DNA from 4 places in the Streptomyces sp. bgisy100 genome. Region 4 is predicted to be linked to each of the others. Evidence: riboswitches for the same ligand, from Rfam matches in the RefSeq annotation. Region 4 holds a riboswitch; each other region holds the start of a gene.

Region 1 (2,189 bases), on a different contig from region 4:
GGGATGCGGTAGGCCCGCCACAGCTGACGGGGCGGCACGGCGGCCGGACCCAGCAGCAGGACGAGCGCGGCCACCACGACGAGGAGCGACCCCGGCCACGGCGGCAGGCAGACCGCCGACACCGTCAGCCCGAGCGCGAGGACGGCTTTGTCCAGAGGGTGGCGGCGGCGCCAGCGACTGCTGTGCGCCGCCGCGTCGATGGGCAGCACGCGGCTAGGCCGCGGTCTCGCGGTCCGGCGCCGCCGCCCCGCCCGGGGCACCGGAGCCGTCCTCGGATCCGGAGCCGTCCTCGGACCTGAGGTTGTCCTCGGACCTGAAGTTGTCCTGGGCCCCGGAGCCATCCTGGGACGCGACCCGCTCCGCGCCCTGACGGCGGCCGCGGCGCAGCCCGAAGTAGTACGCCAGAACGCCCGCGCCGAGGGCGGCCTGGAGGGCGAACAGCGCGGACTCCACCTCGCCGGACGGCGGTTCGTAGAGCGGGCTGAACCAGGGCTCGTAGTCCGGCCGGATCTCGGTGATCGCGGACTCGGCCTGGGCGTCGGCGCCCGTGAAGGGCTCCTTCTTGTGGTCCCCGAGGCCGAGCGCGAGCGGCAGCACCGCCAGGGCGACGACCAGCGCCAGCAACAGCAGGTTGATCTTGGTGTGACGCTTCATCGGGCAACGGCCTCCTGGTTCTCCGCGCGGCGGGACAGCACGCCCAGCCGGATCAGATCCCCCTTGCTGGACTGGGTCAGCAGGCGCATCACCAGCACGGTGAGGATGCCCTCGCTGACGGCCAGCGGGATCTGGGTGACGGCGAAGATGCCGCCGAACTTGGCGAGGGAGCCGAGCACTCCGGTGCCCGGGTCGGGGAAGGCCAGCGCGAGCTGCAGGCTGGTGACGCAGTAGGTGCTCAGGTCCGCGACGAACGCCCCGGCGAACACGGCGGCCATGAGCGGTGCGCCCAGCCGCCGGGCCAGCCGGTACACCCCGTATCCGGCCCAGGGGCCGACGATCGCCATGGAGAACGCGTTGGCCCCGAGCGTGGTGAGCCCGCCGTGGGCGAGCAGCAGCGCCTGGAAGAGCAGGGTGATCGTGCCGAGCACCGTCATGATGGGCGGCCGGAACAGGATGGCCCCGAGGCCGGTGCCCGTCGGATGCGAGCAACTGCCGGTCACCGACGGGATCTTGAGGGCGGAGAGGACGAAGGTGAAGGCTCCGGAGGCGCCGAGCAGCAGCGTGCTCTCGGGGTTCTCCTTGACCTCGCGGGACAGGGACCGGACGCCGTGGACGACGAACGGGGCAGCGGCGGCGCCCCAGGCGACCGCGTGCAACGGGGGCAGATACCCCTCGGCTATATGCATGGGAAAGCGAACCTCTCCAGCACCTCGTGGATGGACGACGCGCCCCGGCCGGTCTCCTGGCTGACGGGTCATGCCGTCCGGACTCCGCCTTCCCGGGCACCGAGCCGGCGGCTCGGCGTCCCAGTGGCTCCCCGAGGGGTGGAACCGGACTTCCCGATCACAGTGGCGAGGGCCGCACCGGTTTCATCACCGGTTTCCCGTACACCAAGGCCCTGAGAGGTTAGTGGGCAGCACGCTCCGGTCACAACCAGGGATCGGTATCGGCCACCGCCGAGGCAGGAGCAACGGTGCGCTTCAGGGGCGCGGGCGGCCAACCGTGCGCCCCTCGGGTGAGCATGGTCACCGCCCCGCGGGCGAGTGCGTGGTGGCCGTCTCTTCGGGCGAGCGTGGCCGTCGCTTCAGACGATCGTGGCCATCGCCTCAGGCCAGCGCGCAGTCGCCGCAGAGGCCGCCGCCCGGGACCCGGTAGTAGAGACAGCAGCTGCGCCGGGTGAAGGTACCGCCCGCAAGGGTGCCGGTGCCGTGCAGCGGTGGTTCCCGGAACAGCTCCCGGACCAGCGCCGACGCCGTGTCCGCGGCCTCGGTGCGGCCCTGTGCGCGGCAGCCGTCGCGCAGGACGCGGTACGAGCCGAACAGCGCCGACCCGGCATTGCCCCAGAGCAGTTGCCCCGAAACCGGACTTACCGACCGTACGGCGCGGTGCAGGGGGACGAGCTGGCCGTCGACCACCGCCGCGCGCAGCCGGTCCGCCGAGGTGCCGGGATCGGCCGCGGGCATGGGGCCGGGCAGCCAGAGTTCGTCCGGCGCGCTCCGGTCCGGGTGCCACCACAGCCGTTCCGGGGAGAG
Region 2 (2,189 bases), on a different contig from region 4:
GGTACGAGCCCGGATCCGTGTTCGCCCTCGATCCCCGACACCGTCACGCTCCCGCCCCGCTCCGCCGCACCGCGCACGCCCACCACCATGCCTACGCCTTCTTCTTGCGGCCGCTCAGCAGGAAGCCGATCCCGATGCCCGCGACCAGGAACGCGCCGACCGTCCAGGCCGTCGACATGCCGTCCGAACCGCCCTCCTTGGCGTCCTGCGCGTCGCCGCCGTCTTCCGGGGCCTGCGCCGCCGGCTTCGGACCGGTGGCGTTCAGCTGCCGGACCAGGTCCCGCCCGCCGAAGTCCCGCGGGTCGGCGCCGGTCGCGTGGGCGGCGATGATCAGCGAGCCCAGGCCCGCCGGGTTGTCCTTCGACCAGGTCCGGGAGTGCCGCTCCAGCCAGGTGAGGGGGGAGCGGGCGGCGTCCAGGTAGCCGCCGGCCGCCAGGGCGATGACCGCGTCCGCCGTGTTGGCGTAGTCCGGGGCGGGCTTGTCGGCGCCCGGGGCGACGGCCGTCAGATGCCCGTCGGTCTTCTTCATGGCCGTGGCGAGGTACGCGGCGGAGGCGGCGGCCTTCGCCTCCGTGGCCGGCTCGTCCTTCGCGTCAGCGGATCCGCAGTCGAGCGGCTCGGCGTGCTGGGCGGCGCTCTTGATGGGCGGACCCAGCTGCAGTCCCCTGCCGACCAGGGCGAGCGCCCCGGCCGCGGTCGCGTCCGCGTTGGGCGCGAGCTTGCCCTTCTTGTCCGGCTGGTAGGCGAAGGCTCCGCGCTCATCCTTGTCGGCGTCGCAGCCGAGCAGGAATCCGTCCAGCGCCTCGTACGCCGACGTCTTCCCCTTCCGGGGCTTCACATCCGACGCATTCTCCCCCGCCGCGATGAGCGCGCCGATCACCAGCGAGGTGGAGTTGGCGTCGCTCGGGTCACCGGGGAAGTAGCTCCAGCCGCCGTCCTTGTTCTGCAGGGACTTCAGCCAGTTCACGGACTTCTTCACGGCGTCGCCGTGGCCGCCGAGCGCGGCCAGCGCCTGCACCGCGAGTGCGGTCGCGTTGCTGTCCACCGGAGTCTTCTTGTCGCACTCCTGGTCCGCGTCCGCGCGGAACTCCGCGAAGCCGCCCGAAGCGCACTGCTGGCCGGCCAGCCAGTCCACGGCCTCGGGGGCCGGCGTGACCTTCACCGTGTCCTGGGCGATCAGGGCCACCGACTGCCGCCAGACGGCGTCGAACTTCGGGTCCTTGGTGCCGTACAGCCCGGCCGGGAGCTTCGCCGGAGCCGCGGGCTTCGGTGAGTCGGCGGCGGACGCGGCCGGAGCGGCGGTCACGCACAGGGCGGCGGAGGCGGCCGTCAGCGCGACGGCGCGACGCAGTCTGCTGTGCCGGGACGGACCGCCCGGCCGGGGGCGCGGGGATATCTCCCCGGGGTGATGCAGCATCGGGCGGTGCCTTTCGGTGAGCGGACGCGGCCGGATCCGCTGCGCACCGCGCGGCCGTGCGGACGGGAGCGTGCGCACGCGGCGGGGCACCGGGCTCCGGCTCCGTATTCCTCGACGGTGCCGGTCCCCGGGCGCGGCCGTGGGACGGCCCGTCCGGAGACAGGAGCCGGTCACATCCGCCAGGGCACTCCGACTCGACGCCGTCGCGGCGCCTCACGGTTGCGGGTCAGTGCCGGAATTGCACCGGCTTTCCCCTGAGGGATGCGGTATCGACTGGCACACTCTACCGGCCCGTAGCAAGGGGCCCATGGGCGCCCGATGTCCCGAGCCGCCCGGGGGTGCATCGGAACCCGCCCAAGCACCCCGCCGGCCCCGCACCCGCCCCAGCACCCCGCCGGCCCCGCACCCCGCCGGCCCCGCCCCCGCGCCGCCCGGCACACGGCGCGCCCCGCCCCGCCTCGTACCGACCCGCCGCGCACGCGCCCCCGCACCGCCCCACGGGGTCGCACCGCCCGACCGTCCGCCCGGCTCCCTCTCACCGCCCGCCGCCCGGGAACTCCCCTCACACCGCCCGGTACGTCACCGGCTCGCTGCCCGGCACCGGCTCCGCCCGTCCCAGCGTCACCAGGCGCCGCAGATGCGCCTCCGCCTCCGAGACGGCGATGTTCCGTGACCCGGGGGAGATCTGCTCCCAGGGCCGGTTCCACTCCATGGCCTCGGCCAGCTGCCACGGGGTGAGCGCGCGGGCCCGCAGGAGGTCCCGCAGCCCGGC
Region 3 (2,189 bases), on a different contig from region 4:
ACCGGTGTTGTCGCGCAGCTCCAGGAACTCCTCCAGGTCCGCGTGCCAGGTCTCCAGGTAGACGCAGGCCGCGCCCTTGCGGCGGCCGCCCTGGTTGACCGCGGCGACCGAGGAGTCGAGGGTCCGCAGGAACGGCACGATGCCGTTGGAGTGCCCGTTGGTGCCCCGGATCAGGGAGCCGCGGGAGCGGACCCGGCTGTACGGCAGGCCGATGCCGCCCGCGTGCTTCGAGAGCCGGGCGACCTGGTGGTAGCGGTCGTAGATGGAGTCGAGCTCGTCCAGCGGGGAGTCGAGCAGGTAGCAGGACGACATCTGCGGGTGCCGGGTGCCGGAGTTGAAGAGCGTGGGGGAGCTGGGCAGGTAGTCCAGCCGGCTCATCAGCCGGTAGAGCGCGGCGACCTCGTCGACGGCGCGGTCCGAACCGTCCTCGGCCAGCCCGCAGGCCACCCGGAGCATGAAGTGCTGCGGGGTCTCGATGACCTGGCGGGTCATCGGGTGCCGCAGCAGGTACCGGCTGTGCAGCGTGCGCAGTCCGAAGTAGCCGAAGCGGTCGTCGGCGCCGTCGGCCAGCGCGACCTCGACGAGCGTGTCGAGCCGGGAGGCGTGGGCGCGGACGAACTCCGCGGTCCGGTCGGCGATCAGACCCTCGCGGTGACCGGTGGCGACCGAGGCGGAAAAGGAGACCGCGCCCTGGCTCGCGGCCTCGTCGGCGACCGCCCGGGTGAGCAGGCGCGCGGCGAGCCGGGAGTACTCCGGGTCCTCGGCGATCAGGCCGGCGGCCGCCTCGGTCGCCAGCTCCCGCAACTCGGCCTCGTCGGAGCCCGCGTGGCGGCCGCGGAGCGCGGCGGCGGCGACCCGGCCCGGGTCGGTCGCGGGCAGATCGGCGGTGAGGTCGGTCAGGGTACGCAGCAGCGCGGTGCCGGGGCCGTCTGCCTCGGTCACCGGTGCGGCGGCTGAAGCCGGATCGGCGGGCGCGATGGTCACGTGGTGCTCTCCCTCGCTCGGCTGGGGCCGCACGGACGGACACGACGGGCGCCGAACGGGCACACCTCACCCCGGAACAGGGCAGCGCACCGCGCAGCGTCCACCGGCCCAACCCGCGAGGCCCGGACGATTTCGTCGCCCGGTTCGGTCGATCCGGGCAGGCCGCCGGCAGGTCCTCGGACTTGGAAGTGCGCATTTCCAGCGCATTCATACCGTTGCGGGACAGTTCCGGATTCGCACCGGATTCCCCTGCGACGACAGCGAGCAAGAGCATACATCTTGTGTCGCGGTCCGCACGCAACACCACATCTTGTGTCAGGGGTTCGGGTGGTGCGCTTTGCAGGGGAACAGATGTGGTAACGGCGCCGAGGCCCGGGGGGACGGGGAAGCGCGTCCCGCGGGCCGCCCGGATTCCCATTCGGGATCGCTCGCGGATCACCCGCCGGGGTCACCCGGCGCGTCGGTTAGCCTGTCCGGCATGACGTTGAGGACCGGTGCGCGGGGTTCCGCGGAACACACCGTCAGCGAGGCCGACACCGCCGCGGAGTTCGGCAGCGGCGACCTCCCGGTCCTGGGGACCCCCGGCCTGCTGGCCCTGCTGGAGGCCGCCACCGTCGACGCGCTCGCGGGCGCGCTGGAGCCCGGCCGCACCTCGGTCGGCACCCGGGTCCAGGTCGACCACCTCAAGGCCTCACCGGTGGGGGCGACCGTCACCGCCACCGCGGAAGTCACCTACCTCGACGGCCGGTTGGTGCGGTTCACCGTGGCCGCCCAGGACGGCGCCGGCCGGCTGCTGGCCACCGGTGAGATCACCCGGGTGATCGTCGACCGGGACCGGTTCCTGGCGCGTCTCTGAGGTCCGGCGGACCCGTCCGCGCAGCTTCGCCCGGCCCCGCCGCCGGCTTTGCCCGTACCGCCCGCCCCCGCGCGCGGCGCCCCGGACACGCCGACGGGCCGCCGCCCCCGTGTCGGAGGCGACGGCCCGCAGGCTCGCGTCGAGCCGGATACCGGCCGGGGTCAGTGCCCGCCCGGCGCCCCCGCGGTGGCCGGCGGCAGTTCGGTCTCCACGCCCGGTTCGCCCGCGTCCGCGGTGTAGTCGGCCGCGGTGGTCTCGTCGATGCCGTCGGGCGCCTTCACCGCCCGCAGCACGAAGGTGAGCACCACCGTGACGAGGGCGTTGAGGACGAACGCGGTGAGGCCGATGT
Region 4 (2,189 bases):
AGCCGCTTGCCGGGCAGTCCGCCGACCGCCGCCAGATCCTCCAGGTTGCCGGCGGCGGTACCGGTGAAGTCCAGGGCCAGTCCCTCGACCGGTGCCTTGGCGAGCACCGGCAGCGCCTTGCCCAGCCGGTCGAAGTACGAGGCCACCAGCAGCTTTGGACGGTCCGCGGCGCCCCCGAGCTCCCGGTAGGCGCGGGCGGCGGCGTTCAGCACGGCCGGGGTGCGGTCCTGGACCAGGGCGGGCTCGTCCAGCTGGACCCACTCGGCCCCGGCGGCCCGCAGCGCGGCGAGCACCTCGGCGTAGACCGGGAGCAGCCGGTCCAGCAGGGTGAGCGGATCGAAGTCGTCCGGCACCTCCGGTCCGGGCTTGGCCAGCAGCAGATAGGTGACCGGTCCGACGAGCACCGGACGGGCGGCGAGACCGAGTGCCAGGGCCTCCCGCAGCTCGGCCGTCTGCTTGCCGGGGTCGGCGGCGAACACCGTGTCCGGGCCCAGTTCCGGCACCAGGTAGTGGTAGTTGGTGTCGAACCACTTGGTCATCTCCAGGGGCGTGACGTCCCGGGTACCGCGCGCCATCGCGAAGTAGCCGTCCAGCGCGTCGGCCTCGACCGCCGCGCGGTGCCGGGCGGGAATCGCGCCGACCATGACGCTGGTGTCCAGGACGTGGTCGTAGTAGGAGAAGCCCCCGGTGGGGACCTCGTCCAGGCCCGCGTCGGCGAGCTGCCGCCACTGGGAACGGCGCAGCCCGGCCGCGGTGTCGTGCAGGGCGCCGGCGGTGACCGTGCCCTTCCAGTAGCCCTCGACGGCCTTCTTCAGCTCCCGGCCCGGGCCCTGCCGCGGGTAGCCGTGCACGGTGGCCCGTGCGGTGGCGGCTGCGGATGTGCTGGTCACAGAACTCTCCTTCGCGAGTGTGCTCCTGAGAACCCCGGCACGGGCCGAGGGCGCGAAGGGACGACCGGACGGCGGGCCGTACGCGGTGCTGCCGCGGTACCCGCCTGCTTCCGTACGCCGACCCGCCCTCGAGGTCACCGGGATCTCCGCGCGCCGGGTGGGCGAGCGGGCAACGGGCAGGTCTTCGGACTCGCGGGCACGTCTGCCAGGGCAGACCCCTACTGGCCGTCGCTTCCCAGGCCCGTCGGACCCAGTGCGTATGACGGCGGTCGTTCCCACTCACCGCTGCGGGGCAGTCCCGGAATTCCACCGGGTTCCCTCTTGCGACGCCCTGCCTGGCGGACAGGGCGAACCAGCTGCACCGGCCACCCTAGTCCGGTCCCGCGCTGTGGTCAGTACCGTTCACATGCCGGACCGGCGTGCGCGGTTCCCGGCCGACGCCGTCAACGGTCCGGAGTCAGTCGTTCTTCTGAGCGCACTCGGCCCACACCCGCTTGCCCCACGGCAGCGGGTCGGTCCCCCAGGCCTCCGCCAGCTCCCCGACGAGTGCGAGGCCGCGCCCGCTCTCGTCCGTGGCACCGGGGTTTCCGCGCACTGGACAGGCTTGGGAGAAGTCCACGACGCCGATCCGCACGCGCCGCGCCTCGGGGCGGTCGATGACGACCCGGATCGATTCTCTGCGTGCGTGCCGGACGGCGTTGGACACCAGCTCGGAGACGATCAGGGTGCCGTCGTCGGCCAAGTCGTCCAGACCCCAGGCGGCGAGTGCGACACGCACCAGGCGCCGGGCGGCCGCGGCGCTCCGGGGCTCGCGCGGCAGGGTCTCGCTGTATCCGGGGCAGCCGGTCGGGCGGGCCTGCGTTGTCGGTTGCGGCATGTCGGTCTGCTCTCTCGGATCGGCCGAGCCCCGGGGCCGGTCGCACGGTCGCCGGGGCGCTGTGCGTTCAGGGAACCGCGTTCCCGATCGAGGGGAGGGGCCGCGCGGGAGGCCAGGGGAGGGGCCAGGACGAGTAGCTTGGTCGCAGGGAGGCACCGCATGAACGACCAAGCGGGACGCGCCCGGTTCGGCGCCCATCTGGCGGGCCTGCGCAAGCGGGCGGGTCTCTCGCAGCGCTCGCTGGCGCTCCGGTTGTGCGTCACTGCCGGGATCACCACCTTGACGCGTCACGAGGTCTCCCGGTGGGAGTGCGGCGGGCGCATCCCGGACGCTTGGTTACCGCCGCTCGCGCATGTGCTCGGGGTGCCACTGGACGGACTGGAGCGGGAAGCCGCGCGGGCCCGGGGCGAAGCCGAGCCGCA

The links. A riboswitch is a leader RNA that binds a small molecule or an ion and turns the genes downstream of it on or off. The one in region 4 is predicted to bind cobalamin.
Region 1: linked by a shared signal. The riboswitch ahead of AC3EQ1_RS10310 (energy-coupling factor ABC transporter permease) and the one ahead of metE (5-methyltetrahydropteroyltriglutamate--homocysteine S-methyltransferase) in region 4 are both predicted to bind cobalamin.
Region 2: linked by a shared signal. The riboswitch ahead of AC3EQ1_RS28380 (SCO2321 family membrane protein) and the one ahead of metE (5-methyltetrahydropteroyltriglutamate--homocysteine S-methyltransferase) in region 4 are both predicted to bind cobalamin.
Region 3: linked by a shared signal. The riboswitch ahead of AC3EQ1_RS16275 (ribonucleoside-diphosphate reductase subunit alpha) and the one ahead of metE (5-methyltetrahydropteroyltriglutamate--homocysteine S-methyltransferase) in region 4 are both predicted to bind cobalamin.

What each region holds. Positions count from the first base shown of each region.
Region 1 is NZ_JBYITE010000011.1:60,511-62,699, forward strand. Features, by position in the region: gene cbiQ (cobalt ECF transporter T component CbiQ) at 1-209, opposite strand, end outside; gene AC3EQ1_RS10305 (energy-coupling factor ABC transporter substrate-binding protein) at 214-654, opposite strand; gene AC3EQ1_RS10310 (energy-coupling factor ABC transporter permease) at 651-1,343, opposite strand; cobalamin riboswitch at 1,373-1,567, opposite strand; gene AC3EQ1_RS10315 ((2Fe-2S)-binding protein) at 1,764-2,189, opposite strand, start outside.
Region 2 is NZ_JBYITE010000062.1:10,271-12,459, reverse strand. Features, by position in the region: gene AC3EQ1_RS28380 (SCO2321 family membrane protein) at 92-1,417, opposite strand; adenosylcobalamin-variant (AdoCbl-variant) riboswitch at 1,592-1,686, opposite strand; gene AC3EQ1_RS28375 (Strvi_7410 family MBL fold metallo-hydrolase) at 1,980-2,189, opposite strand, start outside.
Region 3 is NZ_JBYITE010000021.1:18,070-20,258, reverse strand. Features, by position in the region: gene AC3EQ1_RS16275 (ribonucleoside-diphosphate reductase subunit alpha) at 1-984, opposite strand, end outside; cobalamin riboswitch at 1,135-1,258, opposite strand; gene AC3EQ1_RS16270 (thioesterase family protein) at 1,463-1,840, shown strand; gene mctP (monocarboxylate uptake permease MctP) at 2,002-2,189, opposite strand, start outside.
Region 4 is NZ_JBYITE010000079.1:2,869-5,057, forward strand. Features, by position in the region: gene metE (5-methyltetrahydropteroyltriglutamate--homocysteine S-methyltransferase) at 1-890, opposite strand, end outside; cobalamin riboswitch at 1,061-1,249, opposite strand; gene AC3EQ1_RS30085 (ATP-binding protein) at 1,348-1,767, opposite strand; gene AC3EQ1_RS30090 (helix-turn-helix domain-containing protein) at 1,927-2,189, shown strand, end outside.